DNA from 2 places in the Streptomyces sp. NPDC057963 genome. Region 1 is predicted to be linked to the other one. Evidence: riboswitches for the same ligand, from Rfam matches in the RefSeq annotation. Region 1 holds a riboswitch; the other holds the start of a gene.
The links. Region 1 has a riboswitch for S-adenosylmethionine ahead of ACFVT1_RS20385 (aminotransferase class V-fold PLP-dependent enzyme). Riboswitches for the same ligand answer to the same signal wherever they lie in the genome.

Region 1 (7,475 bases):
ACGTCGGCTGCCCGATCAGCCTGTACGAGCAGCAGACGCACCACGTGCTCTGCCCGTGCCACCAGTCCACCTTCGACCTCTCCGACGGCGCCCGCGTCATCTTCGGTCCGGCCGGTCACGCCCTTCCGCAGCTGCGGATCGGCGTGAACAGCGAGGGCAACCTCGAGGCGCTCGGTGACTTCGATGAGCCCGTCGGTCCTGCATTCTGGGAGCGCGGATGAGTACTGCGACCGACACACAGCGCAAGGCGCCCGCCGGTGAGCGGGTGGCCGACTGGGCGGACGGCCGGCTCGGGATCTACTCCCTGGCCAAGGCCAACATGCGCAAGATCTTCCCGGACCACTGGTCCTTCATGCTCGGTGAGATCGCCCTCTACAGCTTCGTCATCATCATCCTCACGGGTGTGTACCTGACGCTGTTCTTCCACCCGAGCATGAACGAGGTCGTGTACCACGGCTCGTACGAGCCGATGCAGGGCATCCGGATGTCCGAGGCCTACGCCTCGACGCTGGACATCAGCTTCGACGTCCGCGGTGGTCTGCTGGTTCGCCAGATCCACCACTGGGCCGCGCTGATCTTCCTGGCCGGCATGTTCGTGCACATGATGCGCGTCTTCTTCACGGGTGCGTTCCGCAAGCCGCGCGAGATCAACTGGCTCTTCGGCTTCCTGCTGTTCGTGCTGGGCATGTTCACCGGCTTCACCGGCTACTCGCTCCCGGACGACCTGCTCTCCGGTACGGGTGTCCGCTTCACCCAGGGCGCGATCCTGTCGATGCCGATCGTCGGCACGTACATCTCGATGTTCCTGTTCGGCGGAGAGTTCCCCGGCCACGACTTCGTCGCCCGGTTCTACTCGATCCACATCCTGCTGCTGCCGGGCATCATGCTCGGTCTGCTGGTGGCGCACCTGATCCTGGTCTTCTACCACAAGCACACGCAGTTCGCGGGTCCCGGCCGCAGCAACAAGAACGTCGTCGGCATGCCGCTGCTGCCGGTGTACATGGCGAAGGCCGGCGGGTTCTTCTTCCTGGTCTTCGGCATCATCGCCGTCATCGCGGCCATCGCCTCGATCAACCCGATCTGGGCGATCGGCCCGTACCGCCCGGACCAGGTGTCCACCGGCGCCCAGCCCGACTGGTACATGGGCTTCGCCGAGGGTCTGATCCGAGTGATGCCGGGCTGGGAGATCAACCTCTGGGGCCACACGCTGGTCCTGGGCGTGTTCATCCCGCTGATGGCCTTCGGACTGGTGCTCGCGATCATCGCGGTCTACCCGTTCGTCGAGTCCTGGATCACCGGGGACAAGCGCGAGCACCACATCCTGGACCGCCCGCGCAACGCCCCGACCCGGACGGCCTTCGGCGTCGCCTGGATCACCGAGTACGTCATCGTCTTCATCGGCGGTGGCAACGACCTGTGGGCCACGCACTTCCACCTGTCGCTGAACGCCATCTCCTGGTTCGTCCGGATCTTCATCTTCGTCGGCCCGGTCCTCGCGTTCGTCATCACTCGCCGGATCTGCCTCGGCCTCCAGCGCCGCGACAAGGAGAAGGTGCTGCACGGGCGCGAGTCCGGCATCATCAAGCGCCTGCCGCACGGTGAGTTCGTCGAGATCCACGAGCCGCTCGGTCCGGAGCAGCTGCACACGCTCACCGCGCACGAGCAGTACCAGCCGGTCGAGATCGGCCCGACGGTCGACGAGAACGGTGTCGAGCGCAAGGTCTCCGCCCTGCAGAAGCTGCGCGCCAAGCTCAGCAAGGGCTACTTCGGCGAGGACAACCAGATCGCCAAGCCCACCACCGAGGAGTACAAGGAGATCACCAGCGGCCACGGTCACCACTGATCGCCTGAACTGATCGCCACAGCAGGAGCCCCGTCCATCCGATGGACGGGGCTCTTCGCTGTCCCCGGCGCTCGATAGGGTGGGGACATCCCCTTTTATCGGCTGTGGACCCCCAGGAGTGGACCATGAACGTTGTGACCCCGGTCGGCGGCGACAGCGTGGCGGACCGTTCCTGGCCCGGCGTGCTGAATCCACTGCTGCGCGGCGAGGACCTGAACGCGGACGACACCGCGTGGGCGATGGACCGCATCATGGCCGGTGAGGCGACCGATGTGCAGATCGCCGGTTTCGCGGTGGCCCTGCGTGCCAAGGGCGAGACGGTCGACGAGGTGTCGGGCCTGGTGCGCGCGATGTACGAGCACGCCCACACCATCCACGTGCCCGGTCGCACGGTCGACATCGTCGGCACCGGCGGCGATCTCGCCAAGACGGTCAACATCTCCACGATGTCCGCGATCGTCGTCGCGGGTACCGGCGCCAAGGTCGTCAAGCACGGCAACCGCGCCTCCTCCTCGGCGAGCGGTTCCTCCGACGTGCTGGAGAAGCTCGGCGTCAATCTGGAGCTCAGCGCGCAGCGGGTCGTCGAGGTCGCCGAGGAGGCGGGGATCACCTTCTGCTTCGCGGTGAAGTTCCATCCCGCCCTGCGGTACGTCTCCAGGGCCCGCAAGGAGCTCGGCGCCCCGACGACGTTCAACATCCTCGGGCCGCTCACCAACCCGGCCAACGTCCGCTCCCAGGCGATCGGCGTCGCCGATCTGCGGATGGCGCCCATCGTCGCCGGTGTCCTCGCCGAGCGCGGCAATTCGGCGCTGGTCTTCCGCGGCGACGACGGCCTGGACGAGCTGGCGACGACCGCTACCTCGCGCGTCTGGGTGGTCCGGGACGGAGCGGTGAGCGAGGAGGCGTTCGACCCGCGCGACGTCGGTCTGGAGCTGGTGCCGGCACAGGCGCTGCGCGGCGCCGACGCCTCGTACAACGCGGATGTGGCCCGCCGGTTGCTGGCGGGCGAGCAGGGGCCCGTACGGGAGGCCGTGCTGCTCAACTCGGCGGCGGCGCTGGTGGCCCTGGACCCGACGGACGGCACGCTGAACGAGCAGCTGGCCGCCGGGATCGCGAAGGCCGCCGAGTCCATCGACTCGGGGGCGGCCCGGCAGGTGCTGGAGCGCTGGGTGGCGGTCAGCAACGCCTGAGCGGACGGAATGTGACGCAGGGCGCGGTCCGGATCCTGGACCGCGCCTTGCGCGTCGACGTACGTATGGCAAGATGCTGAGCAGGTCATGAGTGACAGCGACTACGGCCCCGGCCCGCTGTCCGGCAACCCTCCGTCCGTGGCGGGGTGCCCCGGGTGAAGACCAGGCCGTAGGCAGCGAGGTCTGCGGCAAGCGCGGGCCCCTCGGCATCTGTGAATGCCAGCCCCCGGGGTCCTGGTCCCTAGGGAGTCTCTTGTGAGCAAGCGAATGCGATAGGGCTTCCCGGCCCTCCTCCGCACACCCTTTTTCTCTTTCCGCTGCGCTGCCGCGTATCCGCCGGCGCACGCAATTCGCCTGCCTGTTACGGGAGTTCGCCATGTCTGTCTTCACCGCTGCCGCCGATCAGTCGCTTTGTGCCCCTCTGTCGGTTCTGGGCAAGGATGTAACGGTTCCGCTGGTCACGGGCGGCGAGGTCGCGTACGCCGCTCTCGACTACGCCGCCAGCGCCCCCGCCCTGCAGCGCGTCTGGGACGACATCGCCGCGTACGCCCCGTACTACGGCAGCGTCCACCGCGGCGCCGGGTACCTCTCGCAGCTCTCCACGGACCTCTTCGAGAACAGCCGCGCGACCGTCGCCGAGTTCCTCGGCTGCCGCGCGGACGACCAGGTGATCTTCACCCGCTCGACCACCGACTCCCTCAACCTGCTGGCCGCGGTCGTCCCGGCCGACTGCCAGGTCTTCGTGTACGAGACCGAGCACCACGCCTCGCTGCTGCCGTGGCGCGACGCCCGGGTGACCTACCTGAACGCCCCGCGCACCCCCGCCCAGGCCGTCGAGACGCTGGAGCGGGCCCTCGCCGACCGCGACCCCTACGGCCCCGCGCTGGTCTGCGTCACCGGCGCCTCCAACGTCACCGGCGAGCTGTGGCCGGTGAAGGAGCTGGCCGCCGCCGCGCACGCGCACGGTGCCCGGATCGTGCTGGACGCGGCGCAGCTGGCCCCGCACCACCCCGTCGACATCGCGGAGCTGGACGTCGACTGGGTCGCGTTCTCCGGGCACAAGCTGTACGCGCCGTTCGGCTCGGGGGTGCTCGCGGGCCGGGCCGACTGGCTGCAGGACGCCGAGCCGTACCTGGCCGGCGGCGGCGCCTCGCGCAAGGTCGCCCGCCGCGCCGACGGCGGCGTGGACGTCGAGTGGCACTCCACCGCCGCCCGCCACGAGGCCGGTTCCCCCAACGTCATCGGCGTGTACTCCATCGCCTCCGCCTGCAAGGCACTCACCGAGGCGGGCTTCGACCAGTTGGTCGCCCGGGAGCAGCACCTCGTCGCCGCCGTCCGGGCCGGACTCGCCGACGTCTCCGAGGTCAAGGTGCTCTCGCTGTTCGGCGACGACGCCCCGAGGGTCGGCGTCATCTCCTTCGTCGTGGAGGGCTGGAACAGCTCGCACTTCGCCGCCGCACTCTCCGCCGAGTACGGCATCGGAGTCCGCGACGGACTGTTCTGCGCCCACCCGCTGGTCCGCACCCTGCTGGGCAGCGACCCGCAGGAGGTCGGTGAGTGCGGCGCGCCGGAGGCCGAGCCGGGGGAACGCTCGCTGAACGCGATCCGGGTGAGCTTCGGGGCCGGTACGCCGGACGAGCACATCGAGCGCTTCGTCCGCGCCGTCAGGGAACTGGTGAGCGAGGGCGCCCAGTGGAAGTACCGCACCGAGGGCGGCCGCTGCGTCCCGGACCGGGGCACGGCGCAGCTCTGACGGCCGCACAGCACTTCGGCGGGGGACGGGCTCGGCTGCCCGTCCCCCGCCGAAGTGTCACGCCGCGGTGAGCGGCGTACCTACGCGTCGAGGCCGATGGCGAAGGCGGCCTCCAGGTCATGCTGCGAGTACGTACGGAAGGCCACATGCGTGTCGGTGGCGGCGACGCCGGGGATCTTGCTGATCCGGCCGGGGATGACGTCCGCCAGGTCGTCGTGCTTGGCCACCCGGACCATGGCGATCAGGTCGTACGTACCGGTGACCGAGAAGACCTCGCTGACGCTGTCCAGCGCGGCGATGGCCTCGGCGATCTCGGGAATCCGGTCCACGCTGGTTTTGATGAGCACGATCGCGGTGATCACGGCTGGTTTTCTCCCTCGGTGGCCGCGGCTGGTGACTTCACTCTATCCGCACGCCGGTAGCGTCCCCAGGCGTAGAGGAAGCCGAGGGCGAAGCCGACCACATGGGCCAGATAGGCCACGCCGGGCCCTCCGCTGCCCGCGCCCCGGACCGCCAGCCACTGCAGGACGAACCAGAAGATCAGCACGATCCAGGCGGGGAAGCGCAGCGGCAGGAAGAAGAGGAACGGGAACAGACTGGTGACCCGGGCCCTGGGGAACAGGTAGAGGAACGCCCCGAGCACCGCCGAGATCGCCCCCGACGCGCCGACGAGGGTCTGGTCGGACGTGGCGTGCGCGGCGGCGTAGGCGACCAGGGCGAGATAGCCGCAGGCGACGTAGAAGAAGGTGAACTCGATACGCCCCATGCGCTCCTCGGCCATCGCCCCGAACACGTACAGGAAGAGCATGTTGCCGAGCAGATGCAGCCAGCTGCCGTGCACGAAGAGGGCGGTGAGCGGGGTGAGCAGGGCGCGTGCGGAGCCGTCCCACAGTTCGCTCGGGATCACCCCCCAGCGTTCGAAGTACCCCGCCTGGGCGGCGAGCAGGGCGTCGGCGGTGCCGGAGGGCGGATTGAGCCCGGAGAGCGGGCTGATCAGGAACACCAGACAGCACAGGGCGATCAGGGCATGGGTCACCAGGGGGCCGCCCGAGGTGACCGTCCGTAGCAGCCCCCTGGTCAGCCTGCCGGCCGCAGCACGCCGATCGATCATGAACAGAGCATGACGCAAGCGGAGGGAACGGGACAGACCGCCTCGCCGTGTCGGGGGGACGCACCGAGGCCGTAGGGTAACCGCAGGACATCCGCAGTTCGACGGCGCACCGCGAGATCCTTGAAGCAGGCAGCACGAGGCTCGACGAAAGAGGACGCACGATGACGACGGTTCCCCAGCCGACCGACGGGACCCGCTGGCGCTGCACGCTCTGCGGAAACCTCACGCGTTTCGACGTGACGCGCTCCTCCAAGGTCGTCGAGTACGTCCATCTCGACCTGGCCGGGGAGTCCACCGTCGAGGAACGCGAGGTGGTCAGTGAGACCATCGAGTCGGTGCGCTGCCGTTGGTGCAACGCGGTGGATCAGATCGAACTGGTGGCCAGGCCGGGTGCCGACTCCTGACGGAGCCGCGCGGACAGACAATTTGGGGTGACGGATGGTGGAGCAGCCCGCTAGCGGCGCAGAGTCGGCCGAGGCGGCCGGCGACGCCGTCGAGGCGCTCGACCGCCCGCTGCCCGAAGCCGTGCGGCGGCGGGTCGTCGCGCTGGTCTCGGACGCGTTCGGCGGCCTCACGCTCACCGAACTCCCGGCCCAGCTGAGACAGTACGCCCGCTTCACCCCGACCCGGCGCGCCAAGTTCGCCGGGAACGCGATGGCGGCCGCCCTGGAGAGCGACGCACTGTTCCGGCAGCGGATCGGTGAACGGCTCAAGGAGGGGCAGCCGGAGCTGGCCGCCGCGCTGGAGGCCGGTTCGCCGCCTGCCGCTGCCGATCCCGTCGATGTGGCCGCGGCCGCCTATGTGCTGCGCCCGGCCGACTGGGTGAAGCTGGTCGCCGCGGCCGGCGAGGAGGCCCAGCGGGCCGACGCCGAGCGCGCCGACGAGGAGAGCCGCCGCGAGCTGGAACGGCTGCGCGAGGAGCTCGCCCAGTCCCGCTCCCACACGAAGAGCGAGACCGAGCGGCTCCGCGCCGAGCTGGACACGGTCCGCAAGGAGGCCGACTCCCTTCAGCGCAAACTGCGCAGCGCCGTCAACGAGGTCAAGCGCGGTGAGGCCGCACTGCGCCGCAGCCGGGCCGAGGCCGACACGGTGCGGTCCGAGGCCGCCGCCCAGGTCTCCGCCGCCGAGAGCGAGACCCGTCGGCTCAAGGCGCGGCTCGGTGAGGCCGAGGCGGCCGTCGAGGCGGGCCGCAGGGCCGCCAGGGAAGGCCGGTCGGTCGAGGACATGCGGCTGCGGCTGCTGCTGGACACGGTGCTCGACGCGGCCCGCGGGCTCCGTCGCGAACTGGCTCTGCCGCCGTCGTCGATGCGCCCCGCGGACAGTGCCGACGCGGTCGAGCCGGGCAGGATGTCGCCCAAGGACATTGCGGCCAGGGCCCTTTCGGAGACGGATCCGGCCCTGCTCGACCAGTTGCTCGCGCTGCCGCAGGCGCATCTGATCGTGGACGGCTACAACGTCACCAAGACCGGCTATCCGCAGCTGCCGCTGGAGAAGCAGCGGTTGCGGCTGCTGGGCGGTCTCGCGGTCCTCGCGGCGCAGACCGGCGCGGAGATGACCTGTGTCTTCGACGGGGCCGAG
Region 2 (7,475 bases), on a different contig from region 1:
GGGCGACAGCGAACTCGTCGCGAAACTGCGGGTGGTGACGCTGAAGGCCAACGAGGTGCGCAGGTCCGGACTTCCGTCCATCGACGGCGCGCCCGGCGGCTCGCTGGAAGGCTTCGGCATCCTCGCCGACGCCTTCAACGCCCTCAGCCCCGTCCTCGGGTTCAAGACCGACGTACGGATCCGCTCGCACTGCTTCGTGCCGGCCGTCAGCGCGGTCGACATCCGCGATCTGGACACGGACGAGGAGCTGTACGCGAACATCTCCGCACTCCCGCAGGAGGACAGCGGGCTGGACGAGTTCAGGCTCGCGTCCCGCAACGAGGGGCACACCCTCGTGACGCAGGAGCTCTGCACCTGGCTCCTCGATCGGCTCCCGTAGGGCCTTCCGCACGGTGCCCGGCGCGCGGCGCCCCACCGGACCGGGGAGCCGGGAGATCGGGAAGCAGGAGAGCCGGGAAGCCGGGCGCGCGTACGAAGGCGGGCCGCGGTATCACGCGCCCACGGTGCTCCGGCGGGCACCGTGGGCGCGCCGTGCCGCGGCCCTCCGGGGAGCCCCGTCCGAGGACGCCGTCCGGGAGTGTCGGCCCGAAGCGCCGACCGGGACGGAAACGACATCGCCCCCCGGGACCTGATGGTCCCGGGGGGCGATGCGGCAAAGCTGTACAGGAACTACCGATCCGTCAGGATCAGAAGTCCATGTCACCGCCCGGCATGCCGCCCGGAGCGGCCGCGGCGGCCTTCTCCGGCTTGTCGGCGATGACGGCCTCGGTGGTGAGGAACAGCGCGGCGATGGACGCGGCGTTCTGCAGGGCGGAACGCGTGACCTTCGCCGGGTCGAGGATGCCCTCGGCGATCATGTCGACGTACTCGCCGGTCGCGGCGTTCAGACCGTGGCCGACGGCCAGGTTGCGCACCTTCTCGACGACGACGCCGCCTTCGAGACCACCGTTGACGGCGATCTGCTTGAGCGGGGCCTCCAGCGCCAGCTTGACGGCGTTGGCGCCGGTCGCCTCGTCACCCGAGAGCTCCAGCTTCTCGAAGACGGCCGAGGCCTGGAGCAGAGCCACGCCACCACCGGCGACGATGCCCTCCTCGACGGCGGCCTTGGCGTTGCGCACCGCGTCCTCGATGCGGTGCTTGCGCTCCTTGAGCTCGACCTCGGTCGCGGCACCGGCCTTGATGACGGCCACGCCGCCGGCCAGCTTCGCGAGGCGCTCCTGAAGCTTCTCGCGGTCGTAGTCCGAGTCGGAGTTCTCGATCTCGGCACGGATCTGGTTGACGCGACCCTGAACCTGGTCGCTGTCACCGGCACCGTCGACGATCGTGGTCTCGTCCTTGGTGATGACGACCTTGCGGGCGCGGCCGAGCAGGTCGAGACCGGCGTTCTCCAGCTTGAGGCCGACCTCCTCGGAGATGACGGTGCCACCGGTGAGGATGGCGATGTCGCCGAGCATGGCCTTGCGGCGGTCACCGAAGCCCGGGGCCTTGACGGCGACGGACTTGAAGGTGCCACGGATCTTGTTGACGACCAGGGTCGACAGGGCCTCGCCCTCGACGTCCTCGGCGATGATCAGCAGCGGCTTGCCGGACTGCATGACCTTCTCCAGCAGCGGAAGGAGGTCCTTCACGTTGCTGACCTTCGAGTTCACGATCAGGATGTACGGGTCGTCGAGGGACGACTCCATGCGCTCCATGTCCGTGGCGAAGTACGCCGAGATGTAGCCCTTGTCGAAGCGCATACCCTCGGTGAGCTCCAGCTCCAGACCGAAGGTCTGGGACTCCTCGACGGTGATGACGCCTTCCTTGCCGACCTTGTCCATGGCCTCGGCGATGAGCTCGCCGATCTGGGTGTCGGCGGCGGAGATGGAGGCGGTCGAAGCGATCTGCTCCTTGGTCTCCACGTCCTTGGCCTGCTCCAGGAGGGCGGCGGAGACGGCCTCGACGGCCTTCTCGATACCCCGCTTGAGGGCCATCGGGTTGGCACCCGCGGCGACGTTGCGAAGGCCCTCGCGGACGAGCGCCTGGGCGAGAACGGTGGCGGTGGTCGTACCGTCGCCGGCGACGTCGTCCGTCTTCTTGGCGACCTCCTTGACCAGCTCCGCACCGATCTTCTCGTACGGGTCCTCCAGCTCGATCTCCTTGGCGATGGACACACCATCGTTGGTGATCGTGGGGGCGCCCCACTTCTTCTCAAGGACGACGTTGCGACCCTTGGGGCCAAGGGTGACCTTGACGGCGTCGGCGAGCTGGTTCATGCCGCGCTCGAGACCGCGCCGGGCCTCCTCGTCGAACGCGATGATCTTGGCCATGTGAAGTGGTCCTCCCGGACAGGGGTGGATTTCTCCGGACCGAGTGGCGCCCGCGACGGACGGCCTGCGTGACCGGCGGTTCCTTGCCCCACCGGACCTGCGGGCCTCACCGGCCCGATCCAAGTTCTGTCACTCTCACCTGGAGAGTGCTAACGCCAATGATTAGCACTCGACCCCGGAGAGTGCAAGCGTCCCCCTCGGGATGTGGACAACCACGCCCCCTCCCGGGCGGCCCCGGACGCACGGACGCACGGAGGGCCCGTACCCCAGGGGTACGGGCCCTCCGTGCGTGAGTAGTGTCGTTGGCCGACCGCGTCGAGCTCAGCCGACGGCGAGCTTGACCATGTCCGCCTGCGGCCCCTTCTGGCCCTGCGAGATCTCGAATTCAACTCGCTGACCCTCTTCGAGGGTGCGGTACCCGTCCATCTGGATCGCGCTGTAGTGGACGAAAACATCCGCACCACCGTCGACCGCGATGAAGCCGTACCCCTTCTCCGCGTTGAACCACTTGACGGTGCCCTGAGCCATGCCTAACTCCCCTATTACTGGCCCTTGCACAGGACCGCACTTCGCGGACCCGGGTCAGAACTCACCCTCCGACAGGAGAGGGTGTGTGCGCCGGAACGCGTCGACCGCGGCCGAATGTATCTGCCCAACTGCCCTCTGCAACAGGTCAATCGGACGAGAATTCTGGGCAGCACCGAACGCCCGAATATGAGGGATTCATGAGATTCCAGGGCAAGTCGGGCCGGGCAAAGGCGACTTATGGCGCAAGGAGATCGAGCACTTTGGCTGCTTCTTGTCGCGACCGGGCGCATTCTCGTATGCGGGCGGCACGGGCAGCTGGGGGGACTTCCCACACTGTACCGCGCTCAACCATGCAGAATTGCCCCCTCCGCTTCTCTCGCAGAGGGGGCAATTCCGATAACGCCGTGAAACCGGACAGGGGATCAGCAGCCGCCCGCGACCGCCGGGATGATCGAGATGCCGGCGCCGTCCGGCGTCGCCGTCTCCAGGCCGCCCTCGAAGCGCACGTCGTCGTCGTTGACGTACACGTTCACGAAGCGGCGCAGCTTGCCCTGGTCGTCCAGGACGCGGGCGGCGATGCCCGGGTGGTTCTGCTCCAGGGACCCGATGACCTGCGAGAGGGTCGAGCCCTCCGCCGGGACCTCGGCCTGGCCGCCCGTGTAGGTGCGGAGGATGGTGGGGATGCGGACCTTGACGCTCATGGCGGGTGCCTCTCTTCGGTCTCGGGTGATCAGCTGGTGGCGAGGCCGGCGGCGCGGAACGCGTCCAGGCTCGGGCGGATCGTCGCGGTCGCCTGCGAGGTGGCGGCCACCGCGTCCAGGGTCTTGAGGCCGTCACCGGTGTTGAGGACGACGGTGGTCAGCGCCGGGTCGAGCAGACCGGCCTCGATGAGCTTCTTCGTCACGCCGACCGTCACCCCGCCGGCCGTCTCCGCGAAGATGCCCTCGGTGCGCGCCAGCAGCTTGATCGCATCGACGACCTGCTCGTCGTCGACGTCCTCGACCGCGCCGCCGGTGCGGCGGGCGATGTCCAGGACGTACGGGCCGTCGGCCGGGTTGCCGATCGCCAGGGACTTGGCGATGGTGTTCGGCTTCTGGGGCCGTACGACGTCGAGTCCGGCCTTGAAGGCGGTGGAGACCGGGGAGCAGCCCTCGGCCTGGGCACCGAAGATCTTGTACGGCTTGTCCTCGACCAGACCGAGCTTGATCAGCTCCTGGAGCCCCTTGTCGATCTTCGTGAGCTGCGAGCCGGACGCGATCGGGATGACGATCTGGTCGGGCAGCCGCCAGCCGAGCTGCTCGCAGATCTCGTACGCCAGGGTCTTGGAGCCCTCGCCGTAGTAGGGGCGCAGGTTGACGTTGACGAAGCCCCAGCCCTCGCCGAGCGGGTCGCCGATGAGCTCCGAGCAGAAGCGGTTGACGTCGTCGTAGTTGCCCTCGATGCCGACCAGCTCACCGCCGTACACCGCGGCCATGACGACCTTGCCCTGTTCCAGGTCGTGCGGGATGAACACGCAGGAGCGGAAACCGGCACGGGCGGCGGCGGCGCCCACCGCACCGGCGAGGTTGCCGGTGGAGGAGCAGGAGAGGGTGGTGAATCCGAAGGCGCGGGCGGCCTCGACGGCGATGGCGACGACCCGGTCCTTGAAGGAGTGCGTCGGGTTGCCGGAGTCGTCCTTGACGTACAGGCCGCCGGTGACGCCCAGCTCGCGGGCGAGGTTGTCGGCCTTGACCAGCTTGGTGAAGCCGGGGTTGATGTTGGGCTTGTCCGCGACATCGGCGGGGACCGGCAGCAGCGGCGCGTAACGCCAGATGTTGTTCGGTCCGGCCTCGATGCGCTTCTTCAGCTCGTCGGGGGAGCCGCTCGGCAGGTCGTACGCCACTTCGAGCGGCCCGAAACACGACGCGCAGGCGAAAATGGGGCCGAGCTCGAAACGCTCGCCGCACTCGCGGCAGGAAAGCGCCGCGGCGGGACCGAGGTCGACGGTGCCGGTCTCGGCGTCAGCGCCGGTGGAAGAATTGGTGCTTACTTCAACAGTCTGCGCAGCCATGGAGGCGAGGCCCTTTCTCCTCATCTTCCTCGCGGCGCATTTCGCCACGAGACGGAATTGGCACCTTCCCTACCTGACCTCGCGGTCGGCAGGAGGGTTGCCGGGACTTCAACGGGCCGTTCCCTCAGTCCCTCTGGATGAGCGCTGTGGCACCAGATCGACGATCCGGGCATTTATTGGCGGACTGACCCCGACATGCGACGGCCATCCGCGTTGTTCAAGACTGTAACCGAAGCAGCGGACAGTTGAGATAGTCGTCCGAACCGCGAGATGGATCACATACAGGGAGTATCGACCGTGCTGGAAGAGGTCGAACGCTGGCTGGCCAGGCGTTCCTGGTCGGTCGCCGACCGCCCGCTGGACCGGCTCCTCGCAGCCAAGGAACCGGGTCGCGGGAGCGTGAGCGTCGTGCTGCCCGCGCTGAACGAGGAGGCGACGGTCGGCGCGATCGTCGCGACGATCCGGCGCGAGCTGATGGAGAAGGTCCAGCTCGTCGACGAACTCGTGGTGATCGATTCCGGTTCCACGGACGCCACCGCGAAGGTGGCCCGGGAGGCCGGCGCCCGGGTGGTCCACCGGGACGACATACTGCCCCGGATACCCGCCGTGCCCGGCAAGGGCGAGGTGCTGTGGCGGTCGCTCCTGGTGACCGGCGGTGACATCGTCTGCTTCGTCGACGCCGACCTGAGGGACTTCTCGGCCGACTTCGTCTCCGGCATCGTGGGCCCGCTGCTGACCGATCCGGACGTGCGGTTCGTCAAGGCGATGTACGACCGGCCGCTCGGCGACACCGCCGGGCAGGGCGGCCGCGTCACCGAGCTGGTGGCCCGTCCGCTGCTCAATATGCACTGGCCGCAGCTGGCCGGTTTCGTCCAGCCGCTGGGCGGCGAGTACGCCGTACGCCGCTCCCTCCTCGAACAGCTGCCCTTCCCCGTCGGTTACGGGGTGGAACTGGGTCTCCTGGTCGACGCGCTGCACACGGTGGGCCTGGACGCGCTGGCCCAGGTCGACGTGGGGGTGCGCAAGCACCGCCACCAGGACGGTCAGGCGCTCGGCCGGATGGCGGCGGCGATCTACCGGACCGCCCAGCTCCGACTGTCCCGCGGGCACCTGGTGCGGCCTTCGCTCACCCAGTTCGAGCGCGGTGAGGACGGCTTCGTACCGCACACCCATGCGGTGGACACCGAGGAGCGGCCGCCCATGCGCGAGATCGAGGAGTACATTTCACGCCGCGCGGCCTGACGTGACCCGACTTCGCACGTTTGGGCGGTTCGTGATCGGGCTAGATTCCGCAACATGGTCTCCGAGCACGAAGCCCAGCCCGCCGCCCAGGTCCTCGTCGCGTCCAACCGCGGCCCGGTGTCGTACGCGCTGGGCACCGACGGATCGCTCGACGCGAAACGGGGCGGCGGCGGGCTCGTCTCCGGGCTGAGCGCCGTCAAGGACAAGCTGTGGGTGTGCGCCGCGCTCGGTGACGGGGACCGGGAGGCGGTCCGGCGCGGGGTCGGTGAGCCGGGCGTGCGGATGCTCGACATCGACGCGGCCGTGCACGCGGACGCGTACAACGGCATCGCAAACTCGGTGCTCTGGTTCATCCACCACCTGCTGTACCAGACCCCGCTGGAGCCGGTCTTCGACGCGGAGTTCCGGCGGCAGTGGGCGTCGTTCGAGACGTACAACCGGGCCTTCGCCGAGGCGCTCGCCGCGGAGGCGGGTCCCGGCGCGGCGGTGCTGGTGCAGGACTACCACCTGGCGCTGGTGCCCGGCATGCTCCGCGAGCTCCGCCCCGACCTGCGGATCGGCCACTTCACGCACACCCCGTGGGCGCCCGTCGACTACTTCCGCCTGCTTCCCGACGACATCGCCGAGCAGTTGCTGCACGGCATCCTGGGCGCGGACCGGGCGGCGTTCCTGACCCGGCGCTGGGCGGACGCCTTCGTCGGCTGCTGCACGGAGATCCTGGGCAGCACGGGGCGGACCAGGGTCGGGGTGCACGGGCTCGGCGCGGACGCGGACTTCCTGCGCCGGCGCGCGCACGAGGCGGACGTGGACGAGCGGATGGCGGCGCTCCGGGAGCAGGTCGGCCCCGGGCGGAGGACGATCGTACGAGTGGACCGGACGGAACTGTCCAAGAACATCGTGCGCGGGCTGCTCGCCTACCGCGCGCTCCTGGACGAGCGGCCCGAATGGCGCGAGCGCGTCGTCCACGTCGCCTTCGCCTACCCCTCGCGGCAGGACCTGACGGTGTACCGCGACTACACGGCCGAGGTCCGGCAGGTCGCCGACGACATCAACGCCGCGTACGGCACGGCGGGCTGGACGCCGGTCGTACTGCACGTCAAGGACGACTTCGCCCGCTCGCTCGCCGCGTACCGGCTGGCCGACGTGGCGCTCGTCAACCCGATCCGCGACGGCATGAACCTGGTCGCCAAGGAGATCCCGGTCGTCTCCGACCACGGCTGCGCGCTGGTGCTGTCGCGGGAGGCGGGGGCGTACGAGGAGCTGGGCAGCGACGCGGTCGTGGTGAACCCGTACGACGTGTCCGCGACCGCCGCGGCGCTGCACGAGGCGCTCACGATGGCGGACGA

Region 2: another riboswitch for S-adenosylmethionine. It lies ahead of thrC (threonine synthase); the one in region 1 lies ahead of ACFVT1_RS20385 (aminotransferase class V-fold PLP-dependent enzyme).

Annotation. Positions count from the first base shown of each region.
Region 1 covers NZ_JBHVPX010000008.1:138,926-146,400, forward strand. The annotation lists gene ACFVT1_RS20370 (Rieske 2Fe-2S domain-containing protein) at 1-221, shown strand, start outside; gene ACFVT1_RS20375 (cytochrome bc complex cytochrome b subunit) at 218-1,843, shown strand; gene trpD (anthranilate phosphoribosyltransferase) at 1,969-3,033, shown strand; SAM riboswitch class IV at 3,117-3,234, shown strand; gene ACFVT1_RS20385 (aminotransferase class V-fold PLP-dependent enzyme) at 3,410-4,786, shown strand; gene ACFVT1_RS20390 (Lrp/AsnC family transcriptional regulator) at 4,867-5,148, opposite strand; gene ACFVT1_RS20395 (rhomboid family intramembrane serine protease) at 5,145-5,897, opposite strand; gene ACFVT1_RS20400 (hypothetical protein) at 6,059-6,301, shown strand; gene ACFVT1_RS20405 (NYN domain-containing protein) at 6,339-7,475, shown strand, end outside.
Region 2 covers NZ_JBHVPX010000001.1:585,899-593,373, forward strand. The annotation lists gene ACFVT1_RS02765 (esterase/lipase family protein) at 1-379, shown strand, start outside; gene groL (chaperonin GroEL) at 687-2,309, opposite strand; gene ACFVT1_RS02775 (cold-shock protein) at 2,631-2,837, opposite strand; gene ACFVT1_RS02780 (MoaD/ThiS family protein) at 3,260-3,538, opposite strand; gene thrC (threonine synthase) at 3,568-4,887, opposite strand; SAM riboswitch class I at 4,905-5,031, opposite strand; gene ACFVT1_RS02790 (glucosyl-3-phosphoglycerate synthase) at 5,185-6,129, shown strand; gene ACFVT1_RS02795 (trehalose-6-phosphate synthase) at 6,184-7,475, shown strand, end outside.